DNA from 4 places in the Paenibacillus sp. FW104-T2 genome. Region 1 is predicted to be linked to each of the others. Evidence: riboswitches for the same ligand, from Rfam matches in the RefSeq annotation. Region 1 holds a riboswitch; each other region holds the start of a gene.
The links. Region 1 has a riboswitch for thiamine pyrophosphate ahead of AC3WQ3_RS13190 (thiamine phosphate synthase). Riboswitches for the same ligand answer to the same signal wherever they lie in the genome.
Positions count from the first base shown of each region.

Region 2: another riboswitch for thiamine pyrophosphate. It lies ahead of thiC (phosphomethylpyrimidine synthase ThiC); the one in region 1 lies ahead of AC3WQ3_RS13190 (thiamine phosphate synthase).
Region 3: another riboswitch for thiamine pyrophosphate. It lies ahead of AC3WQ3_RS11135 (ABC transporter substrate-binding protein); the one in region 1 lies ahead of AC3WQ3_RS13190 (thiamine phosphate synthase).
Region 4: another riboswitch for thiamine pyrophosphate. It lies ahead of AC3WQ3_RS17835 (ABC transporter ATP-binding protein); the one in region 1 lies ahead of AC3WQ3_RS13190 (thiamine phosphate synthase).

Region 1 covers NZ_JBYTCE010000009.1:25,604-33,532, reverse strand. The annotation lists gene AC3WQ3_RS13220 (C40 family peptidase) at 159-659, shown strand; gene AC3WQ3_RS13215 (winged helix-turn-helix domain-containing protein) at 800-1,492, opposite strand; gene AC3WQ3_RS13210 (ThiF family adenylyltransferase) at 1,651-2,700, opposite strand; gene AC3WQ3_RS13205 (thiazole synthase) at 2,697-3,464, opposite strand; gene thiS (sulfur carrier protein ThiS) at 3,468-3,671, opposite strand; gene thiO (glycine oxidase ThiO) at 3,668-4,900, opposite strand; gene AC3WQ3_RS13190 (thiamine phosphate synthase) at 4,931-5,557, opposite strand; TPP riboswitch at 5,803-5,912, opposite strand; gene AC3WQ3_RS13185 (ABC-F family ATP-binding cassette domain-containing protein) at 6,021-7,571, opposite strand; gene AC3WQ3_RS13180 (hypothetical protein) at 7,710-7,929, opposite strand, start outside.
Region 2 covers NZ_JBYTCE010000023.1:45,225-53,153, forward strand. The annotation lists gene AC3WQ3_RS23905 (IclR family transcriptional regulator) at 260-1,003, shown strand; TPP riboswitch at 1,126-1,239, shown strand; gene thiC (phosphomethylpyrimidine synthase ThiC) at 1,593-3,398, shown strand; gene AC3WQ3_RS23915 (hypothetical protein) at 3,479-4,168, opposite strand; gene AC3WQ3_RS23920 (hypothetical protein) at 4,348-4,515, opposite strand; gene AC3WQ3_RS23925 (zinc ribbon domain-containing protein) at 5,171-5,944, opposite strand; gene AC3WQ3_RS23930 (helix-turn-helix transcriptional regulator) at 6,018-6,968, opposite strand; gene AC3WQ3_RS23935 (response regulator transcription factor) at 7,053-7,748, shown strand; gene AC3WQ3_RS23940 (sensor histidine kinase) at 7,741-7,929, shown strand, end outside.
Region 3 covers NZ_JBYTCE010000007.1:109,083-117,011, forward strand. The annotation lists gene AC3WQ3_RS11125 (ABC transporter permease) at 1-27, opposite strand, end outside; gene AC3WQ3_RS11130 (MTH1187 family thiamine-binding protein) at 27-317, opposite strand; gene AC3WQ3_RS11135 (ABC transporter substrate-binding protein) at 347-1,387, opposite strand; TPP riboswitch at 1,597-1,709, opposite strand; gene AC3WQ3_RS11140 (VOC family protein) at 1,849-2,235, opposite strand; gene AC3WQ3_RS11145 (DUF2798 domain-containing protein) at 2,407-2,907, shown strand; gene AC3WQ3_RS11150 (MFS transporter) at 3,138-4,370, opposite strand; gene serS (serine--tRNA ligase) at 4,747-6,042, shown strand; gene AC3WQ3_RS11160 (Ig-like domain-containing protein) at 6,283-7,389, shown strand; gene AC3WQ3_RS11165 (ribosomal maturation YjgA family protein) at 7,765-7,929, shown strand, end outside.
Region 4 covers NZ_JBYTCE010000013.1:156,734-164,662, forward strand. The annotation lists gene AC3WQ3_RS17800 (hypothetical protein) at 1-304, shown strand, start outside; gene AC3WQ3_RS17805 (MerR family transcriptional regulator) at 504-1,247, opposite strand; gene thiE (thiamine phosphate synthase) at 1,433-2,098, opposite strand; gene thiD (bifunctional hydroxymethylpyrimidine kinase/phosphomethylpyrimidine kinase) at 2,098-2,910, opposite strand; gene thiM (hydroxyethylthiazole kinase) at 2,907-3,719, opposite strand; gene AC3WQ3_RS17825 (ABC transporter substrate-binding protein) at 3,768-4,835, opposite strand; gene AC3WQ3_RS17830 (ABC transporter permease) at 4,928-5,740, opposite strand; gene AC3WQ3_RS17835 (ABC transporter ATP-binding protein) at 5,727-6,488, opposite strand; TPP riboswitch at 6,655-6,757, opposite strand; gene AC3WQ3_RS17840 (radical SAM/SPASM domain-containing protein) at 6,961-7,836, shown strand.

The sequences.
Region 1 (7,929 bases):
ATTAATTTTTTGACATTTTTAATTATTTTTTAATAAAGAAACCCAAAGCTAGGCTGTACAAGGGATTATAGCGGTGTATCCAATTTCTAGGCTGTTACAAACCTGTTATACTCGCTTTAGCAACTTAACGAAAACGAATTTTGGAGGTAACAAACAACATGAAAACAAACATCTTAGTCCAAAAGGCCGTAACCGTCGGGTTGTGCGCTACATTAGGTTTTGGAGCTGTATTAATGACAAATGCACCTGTTGCACAAGCAGCAACTGCATCCGTATCTACTGGACAACAAATTGTAAACTACGGCAAAAAATTTACGGGAACACCATATAAATTTGGCGCGTCAACGTCCACTACGAAAAATTTTGACTGCTCTTCTTTTATGAAATATATCTTTAAGAAGTATGGTGTAGATTTGCCACGTACGTCTGTTAAACAATCCAAAGAAGGTAAGGCTGTATCGAAGGCTAACCTGCGTGTAGGAGATCTGGTATTCTTCTCGAGCGGAAGTCGTTCCACAGGTTCAAACATTACTCACGTAGGAGTATACGCTGGCAATGGCAAAATTCTGCACACTTACGGCTCTCCTGGTGTAACCATCTCGGATCTGAATTCCGGTACTTGGAAAAGAACATATATTAAAGCTCGCCGCGTACTGTAGTTATACTCTAACTTCTACTATAGACAGGCAGTTGGGACCGGATCTTGGATCCGGTCCTTTTATATTTACCCGGATTTCTCAGGATTACAAACAGGCGTATTTTGGTAACTTAAGGTCATATTGATGCTGGGAGTCATTCATTAACTGGTATGAAGCATGTAGCCGATGCCGCGTACGGTATGGATCAGTTTAATATCTCTCCCTTTATCAACCTTAACACGCAAATGTTTAATATATACGTCAACTACATTGGTATCCATCGCAAAATCATACCCCCACACTTCCCTTAGAATTGCACTCCGCGTACACGCCTCATTCACATGCCTGGCCAAAAATTCCAGCAGTTCATATTCCTTTGGTGTCAACATGAGGTATTCCCCTGAACGGCTTACCCTGCGTGAACGCAGATTCACTTTAAGATCATGCACAACGATGACCTCCTCATCCGTTCGGGCTGCATTCGAGAAGACTCGGAGTAAATTTCGAATTCTCGCCATCACGATCTTCCACTGAAACGGTTCAACAATGACATCATTTGCGCCTTGATCAAGCCAAGCGACGATCTGTTCCGGGGTTGCCTGTGGTGTAATCACGATAATAGGAACGACGCCTTCCTTATACTCCATTAGCCATTGCAGTTCCTCGACAATTGAATTGTCATGCTCCTCATCCACTACGCCAATTATCATGCTGCAGGTTTCCAGCTGGGCGTCCTGTTCCTGATACAGTTCTTCCCATTTAATATCAAAAACGGAGTAACTCTCGGTACACAACACTTCCTTAATCGAGTTCGTTCGGTCTTTGGCACCAATAAGTAAAATGGACGTTTTCATTTCGTTTCACCCGGCCTGTCTCAACCGCTGTCAAGGTGTTAAATGACCAGTTCGCTTATCATTTCCACCTGGAGTACAGCAACCTATTGTTTGCTTAGCATGCCGTAAAACGAAAAAGTCCATTCCCCTATAGGGAACAGACTGTTGAATTTAATCATTTAGCCAAAATATCGATGTACGAGTGTTCGAGCTTCTGCAGTATCTTTTGTGCCATGAACCAGAACACGTCCATCCTGAAAAATAACCAATCGATGCACCCCTGTCGTAAAAGAGATCAGGAACGGATTGACTTCAACGGGTCCTTCATCAAGTCTCCTCAGACGCTCAGCCGTATCTTGAAGATTCAGCTTCATCGAGCGAGAAGGACGAATCTGAACTGTATCCCTACCGCATAACACATCCGTTTTCTCCAGATTTGCAGCGGAAAGGTATGGATAGGAAGCGGTATTTCCGCAGGAAGGACAATCTGCTTTTTTGGCACCATCCACATTAATGGATATGTACTCATTCCGCCATACATCAAACGACAACAGCTTACGCCGCAGCGCACCTTCATTACCGCTAAGCAGCTTCATCGCTTCTGCTGTCTGGTTCGCCGTTACCATCTGCACAGCCTGGGGTATAATCCCCGATGTATCGCAAGTATCTCCACCGAGCGGTACCTCGCCAAGTAAACAGTTCAGACAAGGGGTATCCCCGGGCAGGAACGTATACGTGATACCATAACTTCCCACACACCCTCCATAAATCCAGGGAATGCGGTATTTCTGGGACATGTCATTAATCAGCAGCCTTGTATCAAAATTATCCGTGGCATCCATGATAAGATCTGCATTTTGAATGAGATCCTCCAGCTCGTCTGCACGGACATCCATCACCTTGCCTTCAATGACAACCGAGGAGTTGATATCGAGCAGGCGTTTTTCGGCTGCCATCGCTTTTGGCATTCGCTGAACTGCATCCTGTTCAACATAGAGCTGCTGTCGCTGCAGGTTGCTCCATTCCACATAGTCCCGGTCCGCAATGGTAATGTGTCCAATACCTGACCTGGCGAGCGTCTCTGCAATGCCGGTTCCCAGTGCACCGGCACCCACGATAACAACCCTGCTGTTGTTCAGTCTGCGCTGACCTTCTTTGCCAAGCGGAGCGTATCGTTCCTGTCTCGAATATCGATCACTTTGCTCCGTTGAATTTGTTTCTTCTATCATGTATGAACCATTCCTTCCGCCGGACTGCTGGCTGCCGCATAACGCTTAACGGGTATCATGCCTGCTTCATAAGCAAGTCTTCCCGCTTCAACTCCCATTCGCATCGCTTTTGCCATTTTAACCGGATCTCCCGAACCGGATACCGCCGTATTCAACAGCACACCATCCGCCCCCAGCTCCATGGCATATGCAGCATCTTTGGGGGAACGCAATCCGGCATCCACAATTACAGGAACAACCGCTTGCTCCATTATAATTTCCAGGTTGTACGGGTTGATAATGCCTCTTCCTGCTCCGATCGGTGAAGCTCCAGGCATGACTGCATGAACCCCAAGCAGCTGCAGCCGTTTGGCTAAAATCACATCATCCGAGATATAAGGCAGTACGATGAATCCTTTTTCCAACAGGATCTCGCAGGCCTTGTATGTTTCGATCGGATCTGGCAGCAGTGTGATCCCATCTCCGATCACTTCTACTTTTATCATATCACAAAGTCCTGAGGCACGGGCAAGTTCAGCGATTCGGACGGCCTCTTCTGCCGTGGAAGCACCCGCGGTGTTAGGGAGTAAAGTGAATCGCTTCAAATCGAGTGTATCCAGGAAGTGGCGTTTATCCCGATCTTCCAAGTTCAAACGTCGAACGGCAAAAGTCAACACTTCGGTTCCTGACGCTTCTACCGCTTGACTCTGTACATCCAAATCGTCAAATTTGCCCGTACCCAACAACAATCTAGAATGAAATGAATGGTGTCCTATCTTCAGCATGTTTTAACCGCCTCCCACAAAATGTACGATCTCAATTCGGTCTCCGTCTCTTAATACGGTGGATGCATGGTGTTCCCTCATCAAAATCTGACGATTTAACTCAACCACCACAGTTTTCACCTGCAAATTAAAGGATTGCAGCAACTGATCCACATGATTCAAATCGTCGTCAATGTTCATGCTCTGCCCGTTTACGATGATGTTCACTGCATAATCTCCTTTCTGCTCAAACGCTCTGGACGCAATTCATCAATGCCAAGCTCCTCCGAAGAATGGCCAGCCATCAAATCAGCCATCAGGCTGCCGGTAATTGCACTCAGTAAGATGCCGTTTCTGTAATGTCCAAACGCGGTATATAACCCGGGTATGCTTTTACAAGCTCCCAGATAAGGCAAACCGTCAGGGGTTGATGGTCGAACCCCTGCCCAGGCACGGATAAACTGGGCTTGCTGTATTCGAGGGACCCACCCTGCTGCGGATGCAAGCAGCTTTTGGATGCCTTCAACAGTAACTTCTCGATCTGAGCGTCCCGGTAAACTGGTAGCTCCGATCCAAACTTCGCCGTTTGCTTTGGGGACAATGTATACATTATCTGCATAAACCGTCTTGTCAGGTCTGTAATCTGCATCATGTTTCGGAAATTGTATTGCTGCAATTTCACCTTTTACGGGAAGAGTGGGCAGGTTAAGACCCACCTGCTTCAACATATCTCCACCTTGTAATCCAGCTGTGATAACCACATGTTTACACGTTAATCTTCCAATCGACGTTTCCACACCCTGGATTCCACTCGAATCCGCAGTTAGACTAACATTGTGTACACCTTCGATTACTTTAGCTCCCATTGTTTGAGCTGCTCCCGCATAGGCACGTGCCAAATTGACAGGGAGAAGTTCACTTTCTGAAGCCCTATATAGAGCCCCGAAAGTTTCCTTGCTTATCCATGGGGCTTCACGTTGAAGCTTTGAATGATCCCACCACATTTGCTCTGTAGGCAAAACTGTACTTCTTCTCGAATCGCTATACGTTTTCATCTCGGCTTCATTCCGAAATGGTGTAATAAATCCACTCTGCTGCAGGCCAATTTCAATGCCGCTTAGTAGTTCAAGCTGTTCTTTTTGCTGATACAGTCGTTTTCTACTTTCATATGCTAGCTTTGACATCACAGTAGTATGAAACGTCTCGCTGTCTGCAGCTAACATGCCCGCTGCCGCAGAAGATGTCTCACTTGCAATACGCACACGCTCGATTAAAATCACTTCTTTACCTCGTGAAGCTAGCTCATACGCGATGGCACAACCTATAACGCCGCCTCCCACAATAATAGTTTCCGCATGAAGCTTGCCACGAATATTTCCACGTATTTGGGTCGTACAAGCTGCTCCATTTCGGTAAAGGCTGCCACTTCGTCTTCGGCCTCTTGCTTCTCCGTTCATTCATTCACCTCCGTTATTCATTCTTTCTTTCTATCGTTCAATAGCCCACCTCAAGGCTGCTGCCGCACTTTCCGGATTATCACTGGTCCAGATCGAAGATATTACTGCCGCACCATTTGCTCCGGCTGCACGTACAGCAGCTATGTTTGCCGGTTCAATTCCGCCAATGGCAATTACGGGAATGGAAACAGCTGAGCATATTTCAGACAGTGCATCTATCCCTCTCGGCTTGATCCCAGGTTTACTGCTGGAGGAAAATACATGACCATAAAAGAGATAATCCGCTCCCCGTTCTTCAGCTGCTCTAGCTTCGTGAAGAGAGTGAACAGAGATACCGAGACGAAGTCGATCGCATTTGTTCAGGCTGCTGCCTTGAGTAGTCGCCATATCGGACTGACCCCAATGAATCCTCTCAATGAAAACATGTTTCTCCAACTTATTCAGCTCACATAGACCATTGATTACGATCCTGTCAGATGGAATTCCTGCGTTCAGCAAACTGTGAGCCCATTGAATTTTTTGTTCGGTGGTTAGATGTTTTTCCCGGATGTGGATATAGTCAAGCCAAGGCCATGCATCCGCTGCAATCTTCAGAAAACGTTGTTGATCCCCTACCCCTGGTGAAACAGCATGCAGTTCAAACGATAGTGATTTCACAGGTTTTTTAAAGGTATCCGTTTGGTTTCACCTTCCTTGCCGTCACAATATGTAAGCACAAAAAAGCCACTCCCGTAGGGAGTGGCCGCGATAACATGTCCAGTTAGTTAAATGAGCTTCACATGCCAGTTGTCAGGTATACAAGCTATTAAATCATAGCCCTGATATATACGAGATACCTTCATGTTCCACTTGTGAGCATTCACATTCGCTACAAAATCGAATATTAATTTGCCCATATCATTAACTAAAACGCGCCACTTCCCTACGCTGGTATAATCCAGATCAGGTGCAAAGGGTCCGGAATCGCATTATTCCATCTCAGCCGCATCGAGCGGCCCCCCTAGTGATCGTATGAAGTTGTAGCCTATGTTACCATAGTCACCTTTTTTTGTCACCGTTGATTTTCAAACTCATGTTGCTGAATGTTTTGATTGTAGAGCACTAGATTGCTCCGCAACAACTAGTTTTTCTCAGACCAGGCTTCAACGTCCCATGTCTTGGTGACCCAATCCTGATAAAATTCAGGTTCATGCGAAACGAGCAGCACTGTACCTTTAAACTCTTGTAAAGCTCGTTTTAGCTCCGCTTTTGCTGTTACATCCAAGTGGTTTGTCGGTTCATCAAACAGGATCCAGTTGCTTTCACGCATCAGAAGCTTGCACAAGCGAACTTTCGCTTGTTCTCCCCCACTAAGTGCACTCAGCGGACGAGTGATATGCTCGTTTTTCAAACCACAGCGGGCCAGATGCCCGCGTACTTCATTCTGAGTTAGATGGGAGAATTCGTTCCACACATCTTCAATTGGGGTAATGTTACCAGCCCGAACTTCTTGTTCAAAGTAAGCCGTTTCCAGATAATCCCCCAGGAACGTTTTACCGCTGATCGGCGGGATTTTGCCCAATATGGTTTTAAGAAGTGTCGACTTACCTACACCGTTACATCCAACAATGGCTATTTTCTCACCACGTTCAATGGTCATTGTCATCTTAGGCAGCAAAGGGTAGGAATAACCAATCTCGAAATCAATTCCCTCGAATACTGTTTTGCTGCTGGCACGGGCATCTTTGAATTTAAATGTCGGCTTTGCTGCTTCATCCGGGCGATCAATTCGTTCAATCTTGCCCAGCTGTTTCTCACGGCTTTTGGCACGTCCGGAAGTGGAGGCTCTTGCCTTGTTACGCTGAATGAAATCTTCCTGTTTCTTAATATATTCCTGCTGTTTCTCATAAGCGTCGATATGTTGTGCTTTTTGCATATCGGCCATTTCAAGAAACTTATTGTAGTTGGCAGCATAACGCGTCAATTTAGCAAATTCCAGATGATAAATGACGTTAACGACTTCATTCATGAACTCCGTATCATGTGAAATCAGGATGAATGCATAAGGGTAATCTTTCAAATATCGCGTTAACCATTCAATGTGCTCCACGTCCAGGTAGTTTGTTGGCTCGTCCAGCAAAAGAGCCGTCGGTTTCTCGAGCAACAACTTGGCGAGCAATACTTTGGTCCGTTGTCCACCGCTTAGAGCAGCGACGTCACGATCAAGCCCAATAGCGGATAATCCGAGGCCGTTCGCCATTTCTTCCACTTTTACATCAATCAAATAAAAATCGCCCTGTTCAAGCTGCTCCTGGATTTCACCCATTTCTTCCAGCAGTTTTTCAAGCTGGTCTGGGTCTGCATCAGCCATCTGGTCTGTAATGGCCATCATTTCTTTTTCCAGTTCAAGCAGGGGAAGGAAGGCATCTTTTAAAACGTCACGGATTGTTTTGCCAGGAGTCAGCTTGGTATGCTGATCCAAATATCCGTAACGGACTTTTGGTGTCCACTCTACTTTCCCGCTGTCTTTCAGCAATTTTCCGGTCAAAATGTTCATTAAAGTGGACTTTCCTACACCATTTGCTCCGACCAAGCCTACACGCTCTCCTGCAAGTAAACGAAAAGATACATTTTTAAATAACGTGCGGTCACCAAAATTGTGACTGACGTTCTCCACTGACAATAAACTCATGAGATGAGGTTGCTCCTATCTATTTAACATTACTTTTTATTCGGTATTGTTGATACCGGTCAAGTTCTGAACTGAAACCCTATTTTAGCACAGGACCTGCCTTTTCTGAAAGCAATGTAGTAAGCGCAGCAGTCTTACTTAGTGAACAACCTTGTTTATGTAACAATTCCCCTCAAAATACCCCGCCGCCGCTGCCTGCTTCGCATCGGTAAAAACTTCTTCAGCTCGGAAGTTATTCTTACAAGTTGCTGGATAATAATACTTTATGCCGGTAGAAGGTTCTATCCCTCCAATGACTGCTGTTCTTTTAACCAACCTTCCTCCACCGATGGCATAGGTGTTTACCTTCTGGATCCCT
Region 2 (7,929 bases), on a different contig from region 1:
ATATCTTTATCGTATGTTTCCATATAGTCAAAGTCAATTGATTGGAGGCATTTGTTACGCAATTGTTATATAGTCCGAAAGATATATGGGTAACATTTCCTGATGGTGCAAATTGCAGGGGATTTAGTCTTATAAAAAGAAAATATTTACACTTCATATCGTCATGATTTGGCTCATTTTGGTTTACAGATGAGATTGTTTCTCATATAATTTATGTAACCAAGTTTCATGTGATGAAACATGAGGAGGGCATTATGCCATGGAAGACCGCAAATTAACCGTCCGGGCTGTGGAACGGGCGCTGGATATATTATTATGTTTTACCACACGCAGCGATCTTGGACTCACAGAAATTGCGAGCCAGATTGGTTTGCACAAAAGTACGGTTCATCGTCTGATGGCGACGCTGGAGGAGAAGGGCTTCGTCATTCGCGATGCGGCCACTGAGAAATACAGGCTCGGCATTCGAATCTGGGAGCTGTCTGCTCATATGTCCCGCAGTGATGATCCTGCCATTTTGCTGCTTCCTGCAATGGAGCGGCTCAGAGATCGTTTGGGAGAAACGGTCAGTCTGTACCTGCGGGATGGCAGTGAGCGTATCCGTATTCAGGCTGTTCAGAGTGATCAGGCCATCCGGCGGGTGGCTCCGGTTGGCGTACGTCTTCCTCTATCCGTAGGGGCATCCAGCAAGGTACTCATGGCATTTGCGACGGAAGAAGACCGGGAGGAACTGATGAATGGCCCCGAATGGCCCGTATTTATCGATCCCGAAGTTTACCTGGCCCAGATGGGCGATATCCGGGAGAATGGATATGCGACCAGCTACGAAGAACGTGAGCCTGGAGCGGCTGCAGTATCGGTTCCTATTATGGATCGAAAGGGGAATATTGCTGCTGCACTATCCGTATCAGGTCCCGTTAGCCGCCTGTCCCAGGAAACTTTGCACGAATATGCACCTGTGCTGAAGGAAGCAGCCGCGCAGATGGGCCTCATGTTGTCCTGATCCGGCGTGTCTGGAAGAAAAAGGGTTGTATTTCTGACTGGCTTGCGCTAGTCTGTAATGGACAGCCCAGTGGGGGCTGCAATGAATTGAATATGGAACTGCGGTACACATACCGCAACTGTTAACGTTACTGGGGGAGTCCGAATTGTCCGGACTGAGACGGGATCGCATGAGATTCCGGACCCTTTGCACCTGATCTGGATCATACCAGCGTAGGGAAGTAATCGGCGATACAACCACGAACACTGCATAATCCAGCCTTTGGCATGTCTCCACTTGAGGGAGCTTGACATCAGGCTTGTTATGGGGTGATGGACATAGGCCGGTTCCCTCGGGAACCGGCTTTTTTATATACAGTGTCAAGCGATCATCCGCAGCAGAGGTGGTTACCTTCTTTTGCGGGAGAGCTGGAGTTGGGTATAACCCGATTATGCCTGTGCCAGATTCTGTCTGCACTATGCCGCTGTAATGTTCTTTCTTCGGAAGTTGGCCGCTCTTTTCTTGCCTATGCGTGGATGATATGGAACGGGTGCACGAGCGATCAAACTGGCCCATCCATGGGACGACCAACGAGGAGGAAGAGGTAGCGATGAACACAAACAACAGAACAACGGCACAGGAGCATTCAGGACAGGGGTTGGAAAAGGAAACAGTGGCGGCCGGACGGGTTCAACCGTTTCCCGGCAGCCGCAAAGTTTACATTCAGGGCTCACGGCCGGATATTGCTGTACCGGAGCGTGAAATTGCCCTTCATGACACGAATACACCCCAAGGGGTGGAGCATAACGAGCTGCTGCGCGTGTACGATACGAGCGGCCCTATGACGGACCCTGGATTTCACGCCGATATCCGGGCAGGCCTGCCAGCTTTGCGTGCACGCTGGATCACAGAACGAAACGATGTAGAGGCGTACCAGGGACGTACCGTCAAACCGGAGGATAACGGATTGAAGCCTGGAGGGAAGAGAACCGGAGCTGAAGAATATCCAGGCCTCCGCGGCAAACCGCTCCGTGCACAATCCGGACGCTGTGTCACCCAAATGCACTATGCGAGGCAGGGCATCATTACGCCTGAGATGGAGTTTGCAGCTATTCGTGAAGGCGTGGAGCCGGAATTCGTCCGGCAGGAGCTGGCGAGCGGCAGGGCCATTCTGCCATCCAATATTAATCATCCAGAGAGCGAACCGATGCTGATCGGACGTCACTTCCACGTGAAGATCAACGCGAATATTGGCAACTCTGCCGTATCCTCTTCGATTGAAGAAGAAGTGGAGAAAATGACTTGGGCGGTACGCTGGGGGTCCGATACGGTAATGGATCTTTCCACGGGCAAGGATATCCATACGACCCGGGAATGGATCATCCGCAATTCTCCGGTACCAATCGGGACGGTGCCGTTGTATCAGGCGCTGGAGAAGGTGAATGGCGAAGCCGAGGCACTCACCTGGGAGTTGTACCGGGATACGCTCATTGAGCAGGCAGAGCAGGGTGTGGATTACTTTACGATCCATGCAGGCGTACTGTTGCGTTACATACCGATGACGGCCAAACGGATGACCGGCATTGTATCCAGAGGTGGTTCCATTATGGCGGCATGGTGCCTTGCACACCATCAGGAGAACTTTTTGTACACGCATTTTGAGGAAATCTGTGAAATCATGAAAAGGTATGATGTAGCCTTCTCTCTCGGAGATGGACTCCGCCCGGGCAGCATCTATGATGCCAATGATGAAGCCCAGATGGCTGAACTTGCTACGCTTGGTGAACTGACACAGATTGCGTGGAAGCATGATGTGCAGGTGATGATTGAGGGGCCAGGACATGTGCCGATGCACAAGATTAAGGAGAATGTCGACCTTCAGATGGAGATCTGCAAGGAAGCACCGTTTTATACACTTGGTCCGCTGACAACCGATATTGCACCAGGCTATGACCATATTACCTCAGCCATTGGAGCGGCGATGATCGGCTGGTTCGGAACGTCGATGCTCTGCTATGTGACACCAAAGGAACATCTGGGCCTGCCGAACAAGGATGATGTCCGGGAAGGCGTTATTGCTTACAAGATTGCGGCACATGCCGCTGATCTGGCCAAAGGCCATCCGCGTGCACAGCGCCGGGATGACGCGCTGTCGAAGGCCCGCTTCGAATTCCGCTGGCGGGACCAGTTCAACCTGTCCCTGGATCCGGAACGTGCGCTGTCCTATCACGATGAGACACTCCCGGCTGAAGGGGCCAAGGAGGCCCATTTCTGCTCCATGTGTGGACCTAAATTTTGCAGCATGCGCATTACGCAGGATATTCGTGCGTTTGCCGCGGACAAAGGATTATCCGAGAATGAGGCTGTGGCAGCCGGAATGCAGGAAAAGGCTGAGGAATACCGGACGCGAACCTAAGCGCCATTACAGCCCAATTTGGGCTGTCTAAGATATATAAAAGCCGTTCTCTCCACTACTGGGAGAAGAACGGCCCCTAACTAACGCCTACCAATATTTAATTGCTGCTCCAAATAAGATGCCAGCGATGCAAGCGGGCTGTAGATCTCCCTAACCGTATTTGCTGAGGCAAGGGCAGCCGCGGGAGCCATGGATAGCTGAGCAGCTACAATGGTTTTCTCTGGTGACCGTGCAGCTAGTTGCTGCAAGCCCGTTGTCACCGCCTCCATATATCCTTCCTTATCGCCGCGCATGATCAGCTCAAATGTACCAGGAATTAATGCGGCCTTTGTTCTCGAAGCAGCCACAACGTTTGCCTGCCCGTTAGTTTCACCTTGCTGTAGTGCTTCATTCACCCGCGCCATCGTTCCTTCAACCGTTGCTGGATTGGTAAAAGCAAGAATGTATTCCTGCGAATCCTGCTGCAGCTTCTGCAATAATGGATCATCAATACCGATAACGGGGATGGAGACTTGCTGTGCTTCGTGCGCCAGTACTGCAGCAAATAGAGTACAGGTGACTAGAATCGCATCTGCATGACATTGGGCAATCCACTGTAATGTCTGGGATACCTTTTCCCGAATGACAGCCTCTGAGAAGTCCGTATCCTGCTTAAGGCGATCCAGACCAGGATCGACATAATGCACAAGTTCCACTTCATAGGGGGCGAGCACTTCTTCAATGAGTGCGATGTTGGAGTAGTGAGCGTGATAACAGCCGATTGTGATCATAATGACTTCCCCTTTGCCAATGCTTCTTTTTATGAGCCGTAAGTGCTGCAGATATTTAATCCATTATAGGAGCGCGACCGGGAACTGTACAGCGTTTAAATCAATGCCAATAACCGTCCCTCCGCCACATGGCAGAAGGACGGTTCTATAGTCAGACTCCAATACAGTCAGGTTTCATTTTATCGCATGGAAGGAGATACGTTCTTTTGAGCCATTTTTTGCTGCAGAATCTCGTGAAAGGATAGACCTTGAGTGTTCTCATTCTCCTTTTTGGGAGCAGTGGTCGCCGTGTTGCGCGGATATTGGTGGTGGTACGGGATCATTTGCTGAATAGGCATGCGGATCATCTTGGTTCCTCCTTTTGGTAGATAAATAAGTTGAGCCTATAAACGTTACACTTAACACTGCGATTGCAGTACCCTCTTCCGATCGCTGTTATCCCCAGATTTTTTGAATTCCCTCATTAAGGGGAAAATCCGGTGATAAAGGCGAGCGCTTCGCTTCTTCAGTGAGTCCTGCCCTCTCCGTTGGGGTGTAAACATTAAATTCATCTTATATGGACTATGTATTTTGATTGGTAGTTGTTCCAAGTGCGCATATAGGTATATGTGACTTGTTAGACGAAATCGGGAAGTTATGACGTAATTCCAATTGGATTGTAGTGATTTTACCCCGTATTCAGGGGGATGTAAACGGTTTTAGGGAAATTCAGGAATAAAGAACCTGAAATACAAGGTTTGATATGGGAGGAACGAATCGGTTGTTAAGTGAATAGTCCCAGTTTCAGGAATGTCAATTGTGACGAAAATAAGACAAATTGTCTGGGAGAGTAGGTATCATTGAAGCTAACTAACTTGGTACCATAGTCGGTTGTCGTGAGTGTGATGGGGGTGGTTTTATACGTGTTTTGCAGGTGAGAGAGGGGAGCAGCACCCAAAAAAGCCATCCAACGAGCTGGATGGCTTGTGCAACGTTAATCAAGAAATGTAAAGATAAATATCATTATTCTGTAGTTGGCCTAGCTTGTTTTACCGCAATATAGATATCGACCTGAACTTGGGCAGGATCCATACTCCGTTCATCATATAACTCGAAATCAACGGTAAACGTTCGCTCGTTCTGATGGCTCCAGCCCCAAACGGCGCCCCATGCTTCACCTACAACTTCTGCCATTGGACCCTTGCGGGAGGTGAAAACGGCGTATGTTGCTGGTGGCAATTCGATGGAGTTCATGCCAGCTGGTAACGTTTCATCTGCAGCTACCTCGTGGCCTACGAGGATGGTGTATTCCCCGTGTATACCATCGGTATAATCTGTGTAGCAGCCGTATCGGGGTGCTTCCGGTGCAGGAATGTGCTCTGACGTGAAGTAGCGGCTCCATAGATCCTGAATACAGCCTTGGCCGCTCATCTCGATCGCGTTGGTCGTTCTGGCTGATATGCCAGCCAGGCGTTTGCCAGGAAGTGTAACATATCGAACAGGTTGAACGGAGTGCGTATTGTTGTTACCTTTCGGATTGGAGGCGCTCCATCGTTTCAAAAAGGGAAGCTGATTGCGCAGCATTGCCCGCGCTGATTCCTCATCCATACCTTCTTCGATGAGGATCGCGGTGCACATTTCAATCATGCCTTCCAGCGTAATATTGGGCTGTTGGAACATGCCTTCTTTGTAGCAATAGATGCAGTATTCACGGGTTGCACTTCCATCTGCTTCCGTTCCGAATTGGGTAGGGGTGGTCAGCGGCATTCCGCAGCTCTGGCATATCGTGACGTTCATTTATCATTTCCTCCTCGTTATGTACAGCTTGAATATAGATGAAGTATACCGAGAGGAACTGGACATAAGTCTGTCAGGTTTGCGAAGGGGCAGCGTAATTTTGCACGATTTGTTCTGCAATTCGGCGAATCTCGTCACGTATATGAAGAGGCTCCAATACCTCGGCATCTGCGCCAAAGCCAAGAATGAACCCGTACAGCCAGTTATCTTCCGGAAAAGCCACCTGACTTATATAATATCCCTTGCCGTCGGGGATCACGTTCTCTATGCCAAACCACTCTTCGGCGATATGACGGACACGGGCATGGAATCTCATCGTCATGGCAACTGTGTTCCCTGGAGTCGCCCACTCCTGCTGCCAGGGCCTGTCCTGCAGGTTGATGGGTTTGCGTTCAAAGCTTCCATGAGCAAGTGTCACGTCCTGCATACGGACCAGTTTGAACATGCGAAACTCATTACGCTCATGACAGAACGCATAGAGGTACCAGGAGTGCTTTTTAAGAACAAGGGTATGAGGATCGACGGTTCTGTGAGTTTGGGCTCCTTCGGCGCTGCAATATGTAAAGGTGATTGAACGCAGCTGATCCAGTCCCTGTTCAATGATTTGCAGTTTGTTTTGCAGCGCTTCCGGGTGGGTCCACATCGAATAATCCACAATGAAACGATTGGTTTCGGCCTGAAAGTCGTCGTTTTTGGATTCCGGAACAATGCTGCTTAGTTTCTCCATCAACAGTTCCCGTGCTACATTGGTATGCGATGTGGAGACGCTGCGCAGTGCGGTAACAATAGAGGCCAGATCCCGGTCAGTCAACACGTTTCGATCCAGCCGGTAACCTTCCGCAAGGCCGATGCCACCGCTCATGCCCTGGTACGTCACGACAGGAATGCCTGCCTGGCCCAGGGTATCAATATCTCGATAAATGGTGCGGACAGAAACTTCAAACGTGTCTGCCAGATCCTTGGCCTGTACACGGCCGCGATTGATTAGTAGTACAACGATGGCTAATAAACGGTCCAATTTCATAAAAAAGGTTTCCTCTCAATGATTTATATGTTGGATCCAGATATGTTATATTGTTGAGCATCACATATAGGAGTGGGATAAGCAATGAAGCGAATTACGATTCTGATTGCGGACGATGAAGTGGAGATCGCTGATCTGGTTGCTTTGCATTTGCAAAAAGAAGGATACCACATCGTCAAGGCATACGATGGCAAGTCGGCCCTGCACGCCATTCAGACGCAAGCGATCGACTTGGCCGTTCTGGACATCATGATGCCAGGCATGGACGGTTATGAGGTCACCCGCAAGATTCGGGAACAGCACCACATGCCCATCATTTTTCTGAGTGCCAAAACGTCGGATATGGACAAAATTACGGGTCTCGTGATGGGCGCTGATGATTACATGACCAAGCCGTTCAATCCGATGGAGCTTGTAGCCCGGGTGAACTCCCAGCTTCGTCGTTCCTTGCAATTCAGCCAGTCTATACCTGTCCAGCGTTCCATTCTGGAGAAGGGCGGACTCGTCATCGCGCCGGATCAGCATAGCGTAACACTCTACGGCAAACCGGTGGAACTAACACCGAAGGAGTTCGACATTCTGTATCTGCTCGCTAGTCATCCCAAGCAGGTGTTCAGCGCGGAAAGCATTTTTGAACAGGTATGGGGAGAGGCCTATTACGAGAGCGGCAATACGGTAATGGTCCATATTCGAACCCTGCGCAAAAAGCTCGGAGAAGATCTGGACAAGAACAAGTTTATCAAAACGATCTGGGGCGTGGGGTATACATTTAATGACTAAACAAAGAAGTTTTCGGACAACCATGATTATGCTGCTGGGTCTGAGCATGCTGGCCTCTGGCGCGATCACCTATGGGATTTACAAGCTTTTGCAGGCTTACTATTCAGGTGTGAGAGCAGAAGATCAGCTTGCCGAATATCGCCATTTTATGAAAAGCATTGGAGATATCTATTTCTTCCTC
Region 3 (7,929 bases), on a different contig from region 1:
CCATACACTTTTGAAGTACGTATGCATTAGCGATATTTCTCCGTCAGGGTATCCATGCTGAAGCCGTTCGGGCTGTGGGCGATTTTGATCTGGGAGATGATGCTTGGACTGCCAGCCTCCACGAGCACCTCATGCATTTTACGGACAACTTCCAGCAGTTCCTCCAGTTCACCCTCCATTGTGGTGTCGAGCGGATTGACCTGATATTTCAAGCCGGATTGCTGAATCACTTCGATGGCCCGATCTACATAAGGATACGAATTTTCGCCATTCGGCGTTTTGGGAATCACTTGAATGCTAAGCAGTGTACTTGCCATGAGAGATCACGGCTCCTTTCGATTCAACTTTATTGGGGTAAAAAATCGTTCGTATAGGCTTGGGATACATCGATCTGCTCATCAAGCAGTTTTTTGCTAAACATCCAGTCCGTGTAGTTCTGCCACACTTCCTGTTTTTGCTCACCCCAGCGCGGAGCGTCATCCTTGTATTTCGGGCTCAGCCATTTCTGACTTGCCACCACAAGGTCCTTATCGAGATCAGGTACAGCCTTGATTAAAATGTCTGCCGCTTCTTCGGGATGATCAATCGCATATTGATACCCTTCGGAAGTAGCCTTCATAAACGCCTTCACCAGCTCCGGGTCATTCTGAATGGTCTGCTCGTTCGTCACGAGTACAGGCGTGTAATAGTCCAGCGCATCGGAATAATCCTTCACATACAGCATGTCGAGGGGTTCACCGCGCAGCTCGGCTTCAATGCCGGTCCATGCATAGAAAATCCATGCAAAATCAATGTCCCGTTTCACTGCGGTAAAAAAGTCGGCGTCGCCCATATTGATATTCTTCACTTTGGACACATCGGCGCCTTCGCCTTCCATAATGGATTGCATAACTGCTTCTTCAACGGGTGATCCCCAGCCGCCATAGGATTTGCCTTCGAAATCCTTGGGTGATTTAATGTTTCGGTCCACCGGAGCGGCGAATCCTGACGTATTATGCTGAATGACCGCTGCAATGGAGACGAGCGGAACGTCCTGTGTACGGGCCTGTGTTACGCTCTCCTGATAACTTACCCCAAAAGGAACTTCGTTTGAGGCTACCATCGTATCTGCACCGCCGGCTCCCGGCTGCACAATCTCGACATTCAAGCCTTCTGCCTGGTAAAATCCTTGATCCACGGCGGCATACAGCCCGGTGTGATTCGTATTGGGTGTCCAGTCGAGCACGACTTTAACATCCTTCAATGCTGCGCCGTCACCTTCGCTGCTGTTTTCAGTGGTGCTGCTGCCGTTTTGTCCTGCAGGTGCTGCTTCCTTGCTGCCGCATGCAGCGACGGTGACCAGTGTCACACACAAGAGCAGGAGTCCGATCATTTTACGCCATCTCATCTTGTTTTTCTCTCCTTCATATGGTCCGGCCAGTGGCGCGGGGTACTCCTTGGCTTCATATCCAAGCATGGTGCATAAATCCTTCGATTTATACCAGCTATGATCCGGATGACGTACTTTTTGTGTCAAAAAGATACCATCAAAAAAAGCGCCCCGTAATCCGGGACGCGTGCAGGCGTTAGAGAGGTGGCTGCAGCACATGGCTGGGCCAATTCGATATACTCCGATTCCTACGCTGGCATGATCCAGATCAGGTCTAAGGGTTAGTATCTTGATGGGATACACTCTCAGCCGGCCAATTCCGACTCCCCTGGGAAACTATGAAGTTACGGGCATTACTAGGTGTAATTATAGGCCAGGGGCCGGAATGTGTCCAGTCAGGAACTGGATGGAATAGTCAAGGGTGATTTGCCTGTGGGAATGTATTGAATAGGTGCAAGAACAAGGACGTAGTCCGTGACTTAACGCTGGAAGAACTCAATCCATTCTTTCTCCGGTCCATAGATGAAGAAGTAGCGATAGCCATTGGGCAGCGTAATGATCTCTCCGTCAATAAACTCGGCCTTCGTCTCCTGAATACGCTTATATTCCGCATCTAGGTCCTCCACGTGGATGGCAAAATGGTGCACCGTTCCTTCCGAAGGCAGTTTATCGCTGTATCCCTGAATCAATTCAATCTCCGTTTCATCGCTACCATGGAAGCCAAGGAAAGCGAGCTGAATAACACCATTCGTGTGGGTTACGCGATCTTTCAATTCCAGTCCTACGATCTCCGTATAGAAACGCAGTGTTGTCTCCAGATCACGTACAGCAATGCCGATGTGGTCAATACGTTTTTGAAAACCCATCATGAGACCTCCCAAATTCAGAAAATTGTTTCTTACATATTAAGGGATATGATAGATTTCTAATTCCGAGTTGTCAAATGTGATTTAATTTAAATTCACAGAATGTTCACTTATGTGGAGATATTCGCGATCTTTATAATTGGCAGAGTAAACAGAGAGGATGAGAGAGAGTTGCCAACCACGAAGAAAGAACATATTTATTTTGGCTTGATGATGTGTACAGGAATGGTCATCGTGATGATGTCCTTCAACCTGATTTACAACGGATTAATCGGTAGATTATCCCCACTTGAATTACTGTTTCAGTTTGTTTTGTGTTTTGCTATTGCTTTCCTGGTGGAATCCTTTGTTGTCGGTCCGGTAGCCCAGAAAGTTGCTTTTTCACTGCCGTTTGACAAGTCCAACAAGCTTCTCGGTATAGTGGCCATGTCTTGCTGCATGGTTGTTGGCATGGTTTTGATCATGTCCTTTTATGGTATGGTCACGTCTTATTTTGCGAATCAGTTGGTGGGTAAACCGCTCCTCGAAACCTATCTTCACACCATCGCTCGTAACTTTAGCCTGGCCCTTCCGCTGCAGCTTCTCATTATTGGGCCCCTTGTTCGCTATGTATTCCGTACATTTATTAAAGGGAAAGAAGTGGTAGCTCCCTTGATCAACAATGAAGCTTAGTAAACCTGCTGAATGTAATTCATAAATTAATGCTAATTTTTTTTTACTCCAGAAATGAAATAAACTGCCGCAAACTATTTCCTGGGCAATCATGATGTAGACCATTGAACAGCACGAGTTTCACTCTACAGTGCGATTGTTGAAGCAAAAAGGGCTCCGAAGCATGCGCTGCGGAACCTCTTTACATTATAGCTTAACTGGTGAATTTAATACGATTCGCAAGACGGTAATCAAACGGAACCTGCATGTTGTCTGCTCTGCCACTGATAAGCAACCAAGCTGATTACAAGCAGACCTGCAGAGAATAGCGCAAGCATCCATGTGGATTGATTGATGTCCAGATGATCCAGACTCCAACCGGTAAGCAGAGGCAGAATGGCGCCGCCGACTCCGCCAGACGCAATCAGTATACTGGGAGTAGACTCTTCTGTTCCTGGCAGCATTTTGCTGGCAAAAACGAGAGCAATGGAGAAAACCCCTAAAAACGCCAGTCCAAGCAGGAGAATAATTAGAAAAGCAGACCAGATCTGGTTGGTAAACGGAAAAATGGCCATTAACAGCACAGCTGCCAGACAGCTGTACAAAATGTACACGCGATACTGGAACTTTTCAGCGATATATCCGGCGAAGAGTCTCCCAATAGACATCGCGATCCAGAAACAGGTAACACTAAGAGCTGCCCCAGCTTCCTTCATGTTCATTTTTTCAATTAGAATGGCAGGCATGAAGTTGGCAAGACTCATCTCCGTGCCGACATAGAGAAAGAAAAATACTACGAATAAGATCATCAGGGCCAGATTACGACCTCGATAGATTGAACTGGTAGTGTCACGGTCTGAAGGAGACACACCATCAGAAGCTTCCACCGCATGGATGTGTCCAGCAGCGGCATCTGGCTGGCGCCTGCCGAGTGCATGATCCAGCTCCCCGAATGACATTCTGGCCCAGAAGAGGAATGTCAGTGCTGAACAGACGGCAACGACGAGGAAGGACATGCGCCAGTACCCTGCCGAGATCAGACCGCTGGCGATCAGCGGCATGACCATGGCTCCGATGCCGAATAATACTTCAAGCCTGCTCATCGCAACTGCGGTATTTTCTTTGATGGCCGCAATGATGATGGTTCCGATTACGGCTTCAATCATGCCGAATCCAAAACCGGCTGCGGGTGCAATGACAAACATGAGGCCCCAGGGAGGCAGCAGCATATAGGATAACTCTGCAATGCATAGCAGAGCTGCTGCGATAAGTAAGCCGCCGCGTTTGCCAAAGCGACGATTTAACGGAGGGGATAACAGTACACCGCCCAGGAATCCGGCAAATTGGGCAAAGATCAGTGTTCCTCCCTGACTGTAATCTTTGCCATAATGTTCTAGTGCGACAGGCAGAATGGAACCGAGGACCACGTGTGCAAGTCCGATAAGAAAATAGGACAGACAGCCGATCCATAACAATTTTTTCATGGAGAACTCCTTCTATACCTATGTACAATTTAAGGTCAGCTTAGTTTGGCTCATACGTCCGAGTACAAACAAGTCTATCATAACAGCATGTGTAAGGATTTGGTAGGACTTGCAAAGTGGTTTATGGTTCGTATATACTGAGACACAACAATTACAGATCGGAACCATGCCGTTGAAGAGCATCCAACTCGGAGGCGTTATCGCCAGGGGAGCGAATCCATCCCCAAGTTAACCGGAACCGCCCGTTATCGCGGACCAAGAGGCTGGAACAGGGTATCCTGATTCGGCAAGTTGGGTGGCACCGCGAGCAGAGCGCTCCTCGTCCCAAGGGATGAGGGCGCTCTTTGCATTTTTTTAGCCAAAGGAGACGGTGACCATGTTGGACATGAAGTGGATTCGGGCCCATGCAGATGAAGTGCAGGCGGCGGCAGACGGGAAGAAAATCAATATTAGCATTCGTGCATTACTGGAGCGGGATGAGGAGCGCAGAGCGCTTTTGCAGGAAACAGAAGAAGGACGCAGAATGCGGAACACCTTATCAGCGGATATCGGAAAATTGATGCAATCCGGGGACCGTGAACAGGCCGAAGGATTAAGAACTCAGGTGAAACAGCTGAATGAGAAGCTGGAACAGGTCGAAGCGAAGCTTGCGGACGTGCAGGAGGAAGTGACCCGGCTGCAATGGCTGGTGCCTAATGTCGTATCACCAGATACGCCGTTTGGAGCATCGGACGAGGATAATGTGGAGCTGCGACGTGTAGGAGAAGCGCCAACATTCGCTTACACAGCCAAGGACCATGTGGAACTCGGGGAGCTCCACGATCTGATTGATATTCCGCGCGGGGTGAAGATTGGCGGGACACGAAGCTATGTACTAAAAGGGGCAGGGCTGCTGCTGCACCGGGCGGTACAGCAGCTCGCACTTGATTTGCTGCTGGGGCATGGGTTCACCCCTATGGAAGTGCCTCTCATGGTCAGGGAGGATGCACTTGTGAACACGGGATTTTTCCCAACAGGACGTGATCAGGTCTATGAGCTGGCAGGGGAGGACAAGTGGCTGGTCGGAACCTCGGAGGTACCCCTCGTATCGTATTATGCCGATGAGATTGTGGATGTACAGAAGCCGATCAAGCTGGCTGGTATATCGACGTGTTTCCGCAGTGAGGTCGGGTCAGGCGGCCGTGATGTGCGAGGACTGTACAGAGTGCATCAGTTTGCCAAAGTCGAACAGGTCATTCTCTGTGCACCGGATGCAGAGGAATCAGAGCGTATGCTGCAGGAAATTACCGGACATGCTGAAGAGCTGCTGCAGTTGCTGGAACTGCCTTATCGTGTGGTGGCGGTGTGTATTGGAGACATGTCGCAGAAAACGTATAAACAATACGATATTGAGACATGGATGCCGAGCCGGGGCGCTTATGGAGAAACCCATTCGTCGTCAAACCTGCAAGATTTTCAGGCGCGCCGTTCGAACATTCGCTGTCGAGATGCCGAAGGTCAGCTAGCGTACTGCCATACGCTCAACAATACGGCCGTGGCATCACCGCGGATCCTCATTCCACTTTTGGAGAACCACCAACAGGAGGATGGAAGCATTCGCATTCCGGCAGCTCTGCAGCGCTATATGGGTGGTGTTGAATATTTGACATTGCCGCTTCCAGATGAAGAGTAACCGCCTGAACTATAAGTTAAGTTGGCAGCAAGACAGAAACGGAGCCCTTTATGGGTTCTGTTTTTTATTTTCTTGAATGTAACGGCGTAGAGCTTTAATTCGTAGAAAGGTTGATTGGAAAATTGTCCAATCCCACTTCTTTAGACCATCCTAGCACTGCAAAATTCATTATTATGCATTCAATCTCCGATATAATATAATAGAAGTAAAATATTGGGTTATGGGAGATGGAAGATAGCAATGAAAAGAGTAAAACGAACACTTCGAGGAATGCTTGCATTGATCATGGTATGTGCCATCTTGGCTCCATCGCACATTCTGGCGGCTACGGGTGACGTGACCTCCATTGAAATTACCAACAGCAGCCCGCAGAAGTTAAGTGTGTCACAGACGGCTGCGCTGAAGGTGATGGCAGAAGTTGAAGGGTTTGATAGCAAGCAGGATGTGACTGCAGGGGTTACGTGGTCTACGAGTAATGCAGCAGTTGCAACCATTGTGAAAGGTAAAGTAAAGGCAGTAGCAGCGGGTGAGGCAACGATTCATGCTGAGGTCGATGGGGCAAAGGCGCAGCTCGTTGTCCAGGTTTCCGAGAAAATCAAAAGCATCAAGGCTTCGCCTAAATCCTATAGTTTTGTCAAAGGCAGTGAAAGTGCGCTTCCCAAAGTCAGCATTGTGCGTGCGAGCGGCAAGGAAGAGGACGTAACGTCAGAGATCGTGTGGAGCGTTTCGAATGCAGCAGCTGTCGTGGAAAACGGCAAGATCAAGGGCAATACCCCTGGCCGGGTGCTGTTGCAAGGTAAATACGGCTCGGAAACAGTTAAAGTACCTGTCGCCATTACAGACATTATTACCAAAGTGGAAGTTACTCCTACTGCAATGCAGTTGAACATCAAGAAATCCAAAGCACTGAAGGTCATTGGTACATATGCCAACGGAAAAACAATCAATCTGTCGAAACAGGTGACCTGGACTTCGTCGAATAATGCAGTGGCAACCGTTAAAAATGGGACGGTCAAAACGCTGACCGAAGGAAATGCAACCTTGACAGGAACCTACCAGGATCAGACAATAAAGACAGAAGTTACGGTTGTTCCATTGCTGAAAAAGTTGATTACAGGTCAGAAGAAGCTGGTGTTATCCCCGCAGGGAAGCACAACGCTAACCGTTATGGCGCAGTATGATACAGGCAAGACAACGGTAGTTACCAACAATGCAGTTTGGAGCAGTACGAAACCGGGCGTAGCTACCGTAACCAATGGCAAAGTGGTGGCTGTAGGTAAAGGCAAAACGAGCATAACCGCCAAGTGGAACAACAAGAAAGTGACGATACCGGTAACGGTAAAATAAAGCTTATTTCAATCCAGCGTGTGACCATAGCTTTTTACATCATAGAGACAGGCAGCAGAGGGGCGTAGAATATACGTCCCTTTTTAGATACAAAAATACGAAGTCACCGCAATAAGAGGCTTACCTGCGCGGATCCAGAAACAAAAACGGAGAGGATGTGATCCGCATGAAAGCTACAATTATAAGTTCAAATGGGGATCTGAAAGATTGAACTTACTTTAGGCAGAGAATTGCTGTATAAAAAGGCAACTGCGGTTTAGGCCCGATGGATCGTAAGCATTGGAGAAGGTGATGTTGATCAGAGAAAGACGAATTTATTTTATTGCGGTAGTCATTACCATGGCAGCCGGGCTGGCATCCCGTCGTTACGGGAATATGCTGCCTGTTTTCTTACATAACCATGCTGGAGATGCCTTGTGGGCAGGCATGATCTATTTCGGATTTCGTATGGTTTGGATCAGGCGAAGTAAGGCTTGGGCTTTCCTTTTGAGCTTTGTGTTTAGCTGGGTAATAGAATTCTCGCAAATGATTCAGATGCCA
Region 4 (7,929 bases), on a different contig from region 1:
TATTGCAACGGTACATAAAATCATTGCGGTTATTTTCGCACTTCTCGGTATTTTGCTGGGTAAGTATCTTACCGTGGTTTATTTTACATCCCAGTTGTTCGGAGATATCGGAATGATGGAACTGGCGTTTGATGTTGAGATCATCCGCGAGTTCTTCGCAACCATTACCGATTACTTCAGTGAGCCGATCGATCTGTTGTTCATCGTGCTCGCTATTGTATCCGCATGGCAGATTCCGGGACGCATGGCGAAGACAAGCCTAGCATCCACAGCTTCGTCATCCGATCAAGCGCGAAGAGCTTAATAGGAGAACACTGCCTCGGTAATCAGAACGGTGCTATGTAGTCACTGGTTATACCATTTAAAAAGTACTCAGAGTGAAGGGCCGGAAGGGGTCCATCACATTGCGGCTGAGATACAGGGAAAGGGACGTAACGCCTATGGCGTACGTCCCTTTTTTATACTTGGTGTGGAATTGAATTTTATAAGAAAAGCATATAGCATTAGCTCTTACGGTCAGCAAAGACTGCCATCGCATCCTTCATAAACATGGCCAATCTTTCGCCAAATTGATCGATATTACGAGTGAAGCGTTCATCATCCACATACATTTGTCCCAATCCTCTGAAAGCCTCCGGGGAATAGTTCCCCAGGTTGTTCAGATAGGCATACCATTCGGCGATTCCTGCTTGAGCCTCGTTCGAGGCAGGGTCCGTGTGGCGAAGTGCTGCCAGCCGTGTATAAATTTCATTCATTTCATCGGACAGGCCTTTCTGTTCTTGGGCAGATTTGCCCTGAAGTTTCTGGTTTGTTTTTTCTACAGCTTCGTCTCCCCAACGTTCTCTGGCTTCCTGTTCATACGGATTTTTGCTGAAGTCGAATCCTTCGAACTGTTCTTTCGTTGTCATGTGTATCTCTCCTCTCATATGCAAAACGCTTCGATCAATGGTAGCGATCATTTGATCAAGTCGCTGACGCTTTTCCAGCAAAATACGGCGGTGCATCTGAAGTGCTTCCTCCCGGTTAAAGGAAGGGTTGGTGATAATGCTTTTGATCTCTTTCAGGGAGAAATCAAGCTCTCTGAAAAATAAAATCTGCTGCAGCGTTTCCAGATTGGCATCCGAGTACAGCCGATATCCGGCTGAAGTGACTTCGTCCGGGGTTAATAATCCGATCTCATCATAATGATGCAGTGTGCGCACACTGATCGAGGCAAGCTCGGCAACTTCTTTGACTTTCATGGCCATGATCAAACCTCCTTACACCACTGATTGTATAGCGTCACGTAACGTGAGAGTCAACAGGTAAAAAAAGATGCGAGCCAGGAGGCCGCATCCAAAAAGTATGAACAATGATGAATGTTGGGAGTAAGCGGTGAGGAAGCCAGTCTGAAGGAGCAGCCTGCCCCAGCGTGTGGGGAGGGGAGGCACGGCTATGCCTGCATCCCACGCACCGCCGCAGCGAACTGCGCAGCCGCTGCGCGCACATCGGCCGCGCCCGCGATGGCGGAGATGACGGCTACGCCGTCGGCTCCTGCCGCCATCACGGCGGCCGTGGTTTCGGGCGTAATGCCACCGATACCCACCACCGGAACTGCGATGCCTGCGGCGCGCAGTTCCGCCACCCCGGCGGGGCCCAGCACAGCGTGGGCATCCGCCTTGGAGCGCGTCGGGTACATGGGCCCGACGCCAAGATAGTCGGCGCCCGCCTGCACGGCACGGCGCGCCTCAGCCACGGAGTGGGCGGATACGCCAAGCATCCGCCCGGCTCCGATGCGGGCGCGTACCAGCGCCGCGTCCGCATCGTCCTGGCCGACATGCATGCCGTCGGCCTCCACGGCCACAGCCAGCTCCACATCATCGTTCACGATGAACGGAATCCCGTGCTGGCTGCACACCTCGCGAAGCTGCATCGCAAGCGTGATGCGGGCTTCGCCAGCAAGTGCGCCAGTTCCCTTCTCGCGGAACTGGAACAGCGTGATGCCGCCGGCGATGGCTTGGCGCAGCACATCCACAGGGTTCAGCGCTGTATTCACGCTGCCCATCACCAGGTACACCTGCATGGCCTGGCGTACCGCCTCTGCATCCCATCTGCGCATCACTGCTCACCCCGCTGTCTGCGCTGATACGCAAAATGATTTGTTGGCCCGTGTCCGCTCCCAATCCCCAGTTCATCCTCAATGGCTGCCTGAATGAACGCTCGCGCGGTTGTTACGGCAGCCAGGACAGACGAGCCCTTGGCCAGTTCGGCCGTGATGGCGGCAGAGTACGTACATCCGGTCCCATGGGTGTGGCGTGTCACAATGCGTACGTTCTCCAAATAGTGAAAGGTCGTGCCGTCATAGAGCACATCAACAATCATCCCGTTACCTTCAGCATGTCCGCCTTTGACCAGAGCATACGCGGAGCCCATGTGCACGATTCGTCTGGCGGCTTCTTCACGATCCGCCAGATTGCGGATGGTCATTCCGGTGATCAGTTCGGCTTCCGGAATATTCGGTGTTGTGATTAATGCATGTGGAAGCAGATCCGTGATCAGGGCGTGTACCGCCTCCTGCTGAAGCAAAGGGGCACCACCTTTCGCTACCATGACCGGATCAATGACCAGATTGGTCCAGCCGAATTGCCGCCATTTCTCGGAAACCAAGCGAATGGTTTCTGCGCTGAAGAGCATGCCTGTTTTTACCGCTCCGGGCTGGAAGTCTTCACCTGTGGAGTCGAGCTGCTGGGCAATGCCTTCCAAAGGAACCGGATAGACTCCCTGAACGCCTAGTGTATTCTGTGCGGTAACCGCAGTAATAACAGACAAGCCGTAAGCGCCCAGCTCCTGAAAGGTTTTCAAATCCGCTTGAATACCGGCCCCGCCGCCATTATCCGACCCGGCAATCGTGAGTGCCTGCGCCATACTCATTGGGTATCACCGCCAAGCTGTCGCACCTGAGCCCGCTGTGCAAGCACGTCCGGAGTTACCAATGCAAGCTGGTTTAACAGCTCGATCTGGAAACTGCCTGGCCCGAGGTTGGCTGTGCGCGCTGCTGCGATCTCGGCTGCAACGCCATAGAAGGCAAGTGCTTCAACAACACTGCTTAGCAATTCTTCTCCAGACGGTGCAACCGCAGCAAAGGCACCTATGATGGAGCTAAGCAAACATCCTGCGCCAGTGACCTGGGTGAGCAGGGCATGGCCATTTTGCGTTAGGAACGTGGTCTGCCCATCCGTAATGACATCCTCGCGTCCAGTGATAACGACAACACAGCCAAGCTTCTGTGCTGCCCGCTCGGCGATTCCGGTGCGGTCACCTTCGCCTTGGCCTGCATCGACACCCTTGATGCTCCAGTTCTCGCCTATGACATTGGCGACTTCCGCTACGTTACCCCGCAGTACGGTAAGTCGAAGCTCGTGCACGAGCATCTGAACCGTATCCGTGCGATAGGCCGTAGCGCCAGCTCCCACCGGGTCAAGTACAACTGGCACATGATGGGCATTGGCCGATTGTCCGGCGAGGCGTATGGCTTGGACAACCTTGTCATCGAGTGTGCCAATGTTGAGCACGACCGCTCCGGCCATTTCAGCGACATCGGCTACCTCTTCATGTGCATAGGCCATGAAGGGAGAGGCGCCCAGTGCGAGCAGACCGTTGGCCGTAAAGGGAGCAACCACGAGGTTGGTGATATTGTGAACCAGTGGATTTTGAGTACGAACACGTGCCAGATATGACATTTGAAATTCCCTCCTGGTAAGCGATTATTTTTTAGCAGCAACTGCTTTTTACTTATCCTGCAAGTTGATAAACGCATCCTCGGCCTGTACCGAATCCGGAATCAATTCACGTTGTACCAGCCACTTCCGCACGTTATCCCAGGAGGAAGGTTCCTGCCAGCCGAACGGAATACCTTCTTCAGTCATGAGCGGGAGCAGGATGTCCAGGCTCTTTGTTTCAATTTCCCGATCCAGCGGGGACGTCTCATTTTCGTGTGCGAGCAGGATGTTCAAAGCTTCATCGGGATGCTCGGTCACATAGTTCTGACCTTCCTGGATCGCCTTGACGAAGCGGGTGAGCTGATCCTTCTTCGCCTCAATTCCCTCGTCGCTTGCTGTAAGAACGAGTTCGTAATAATCCGGCACGCCGTAATCGACGGGGTTAATTGACTTAACGGGATGACCTTCTTTCTCAAGAATCAACTGTTCATGATTGATAAAACCACCCATGATCGCATCGGCCTGACCGGAGGCAAGCGAAGGGATCAGATCAAAACCGACATCCACCAAATTCATACGGTCCGGATCGCCGCCATCCTGACTAATCATCGTACGCACCATGGCTTCATATAGGGGAACGGAGGAATACCCTACCGTCAGTCCTTCAAGATCTTTGGGCGAGTTCACGTTGCCGTCCGTTTTCGTCAGCAGATGAACGAGTGGATGCCGAACGACAGCAGCAATGGATCGTACGGGAATGCCTTCTCCACGGGCTAGCAAAATTTGCGGCTGATAGCTCAGCGCCAGGTCCACTTTGCCAGCGGCTACAAGTTTGAGTGCATCATTCGTATCGGCAGGCATCTGAATGTCCACATCGAGACCTTGGTCTGCGAAATATCCATTCTCCTGTGCAGCGTATATAAAGGAATGGACTGCATTCGGATACCAGTCGAGCATGATGGACAATGAATCATGGTCACCAGACGACGATCCGGTTGTTGTTGAATCTGTGCCCTGTACCTGGGGATCGGAATCGGACGATGATGGGTTCGCACCCGTATTGCCACAACCGCTGACGATCAGTAATAAACAGATGAGGGCAGGAAGCAGGATGTGAATGAGTTTCTTTTTTTTCATGGATAAATGGGCCTCGTTTCTTTCATTTTTGTTTGGTTCCAATCGCTGATATGTTTTAAAGAGATCGACAGGAAGGAGCAGCACTTGTTATCTCATTGCGATTGCCTTTTCATCGACTTTCCTCTGCGTGCATGCTCTGCATTCCGCTTCAATCCGAGGACTCGCTCCAGCCAGGCAATAAGCACGAACAGACCGATGCCCAGCAGGGATAACAGCAGAATGGATGCAAACATTGCGTCGGTATTCATGCTGCTGGACATTCTGCGGCTGAAATAACCAAGACCTTTGCTGCCTCCGAGCCATTCGCCAATGGTTGCCCCGACCACGCAGTACACCACCGACATCTTCAATCCTGAAAAGAAAGAGGGCAGCGCAAGAGGTACCTGAAGCTTGCGAAACAGATCCCACTTACTTGCTCCCATGGTCATCAGCAGTTCGCGCTGTTCCGGGTCGCCTTGACGGAGACCATCATAGGTGCTGACCACAATCGGGAAGAAAGCGATCAGAAACACCACAGCGACTTTGCTCCAGAGCGTGTAGCCAAACCACAGAATGAACACAGGAGACAGGGCAATCAGTGGAATCGTCTGGCTGATTACGATGAAGGGATACAGCGCTTTTTCAATCGAACGGCTGAGGTGCATACCCGCTGCCAAAGCGCTTCCGGCCACGATGGACAAGCCGAAGCCAACTGCTACCTCCATCAATGTGGCAGGCAGATGGGTTCCCAGGAGCAGATGCCGATGCTCAACTAGAGAACTCGCTATGGATGTAGGTGCAGGGATAATAAAAGAAGGGACCCAGCCCAATCGTACGATGCATTCCCAGCTGGCAAGCATCAGGAGGAGAAGCGCAGCGAACAGGCCATAGCGGGCAAACCATCTGCTGACGCTAAAGCTTCGCATGTAGTTGTTCCTCCAACCGTTGTCGCATTCGTATCAGATCCGGATCGTAGACCATGCCCGAATGTCTCGGACGGGGCAGAGGCACCGTCGTGTCCAGCAGCTGCCGACCGCCAGGAGTGAGAAGGACAATCCGGTCACTTAATAACAGGGCTTCTTCGATATCATGCGTAATGAACAGCACCGTTTTGCCGAGGCTTTCCCACAACTCAAGCAGCCAGCGATGCATCTCTCGCTTGGTCATGGCATCGAGTGCGCCGAAGGGCTCGTCCAGCAGCATCAGCTGTCCTCCCGTCAACAACGTTCGAAGCAGGGCAACCCGCTGCTTCATGCCGCCGGACAGTTCGTCCGGGTAGGCATGCTCATAGCCAGATAAGCCGAATCTGTCGAGTCCGGCCATAATGTCAGCGCGCAGCTTCACCTTGTCCTGCTTCCACGGGGCAAGCTCCGATGGAAGCAGGCAGTTCTCCATGACCGTCCGCCAGGATAACAGCAAATCCTTCTGCGGCATGTAGGCGACTCGACCAAGTCGCTGTCCTGGCGGCACCCCAGCAATTTCGATCGTGCCGTCCGTCGGTTCAAGCAAGCCTGCCAGCAGCTTGAAGAGCGTACTCTTGCCCGACCCGCTGGAGCCGATCAGCGAGACGAATTCTCCCTTTTTTACACACATCGACACATTGGAGAGGACGGGGGAATGTCTCTGATCCGGAAAAGTGAAGGTCATGTTGTCAATCTGTACATCGTTGCTCATTTGGTTCCTTGACCCCCTTGGAATAAAAACTGCCTGAACGGAAATGCACGTTGTATGCGATCTGTATGTAAACGCGAAAAAGCCCGCCCATTTCCGGAGAAATGAGTGGGCCTATTAAGTTCAACCGACATTCATGTTCATATGAATATGAAAAAAATCCGTTAACTGAAAGTCCGCTCCACTTCCCTCCGCTGGTATGATCCAGATCAGGTTCAAAGGGTCCGAATACGTTCATTCGTCTCAGCCGCAAGGCTCCCCTAGTGCAATCGTTCAAGATATGCAGTTGTGTACACAGCATATATCACATTCCCGCGAGATGTAAAGAGGGCTTAGAGGCAAAAGTTACACCGTTAAACTCATTCGCGGATTTACCTTGGCTTCCTAACCCGATATAATGGGGATGGCACATATGGGCCGGATTACAAATGAGGGTGGGACTGTTCTCCCTCCTAAGCAGAATGGGGACCCCGAGTTGAAAACGTTCAAGAAAGTATATATTGAAATTACAAGCATATGTAACCTGGCGTGCAGCTTCTGTCCGCAGACGAAGCGTGCCAAAGGATTCATTGACCCTGAAGTCTTCAACAATATATTGGATCAGATTAAGCCACATACCAAACACATTTATTTGCATGTCAAAGGGGAGCCGTTACTTCACCCCAAAATTGATTTGTTACTGGATTCCGCGCACGAGAAGGGATTCAAGGTAAACATAACAACGAACGGAACACTGCTGCCCAAGACCCAGCATAAACTGCTTGGCAAACCGGCATTGCGGCAAATGAACTTCTCGCTGCACAGCTTCGACGGGCACGAGGGATCGACGGACCGTGAGGGATACCTCAATAATATTTTGTCCTTTGCGAGAGAAGCGGTGAAGCACAATGTGATCATCTCGTTCCGGCTCTGGAATCTGACGCAGGATAACTTCACGAATGCCCAGATGAATCGGAACCGGGAAACACTGGAGGTACTGGAGCGCGAGTTCAACCTGGATTTCCGCATTGAGGAAAAGGTGGTTCCAGGCAGCGGCGTCAAAATTGCGCCGAATGTCTATCTCAACCAGGACCATGAGTTCCAGTGGCCAAGTCTGGATGCACCAGAGGATGATGGCAAAGGCTTCTGTCATGCGCTTCGCAGTCAGGCGGCGGTCCTTGTGGATGGCACGGTTGTTCCATGCTGCCTCGATGGCGAAGGTGTCATTAATCTCGGTAACGTCCATGAGAAGTCTTTCTCGGAGATTGTCGAAGGTGAGCGGGCGAACAATCTGGTTTATGGTTTTTCCAAGCGGGAAGCTGTGGAGGAGCTATGTCGGAAGTGCGGATATCGTCAGCGGTTCGGAGCCTAGTCAAATAAAAATGTGTTTAGAGCGTGCCATTCGAATGTTTATTTCGGGTGGTGCGCTTTTCTGTTTTTTTTGCAGAATTGTTTTGAGAATAAA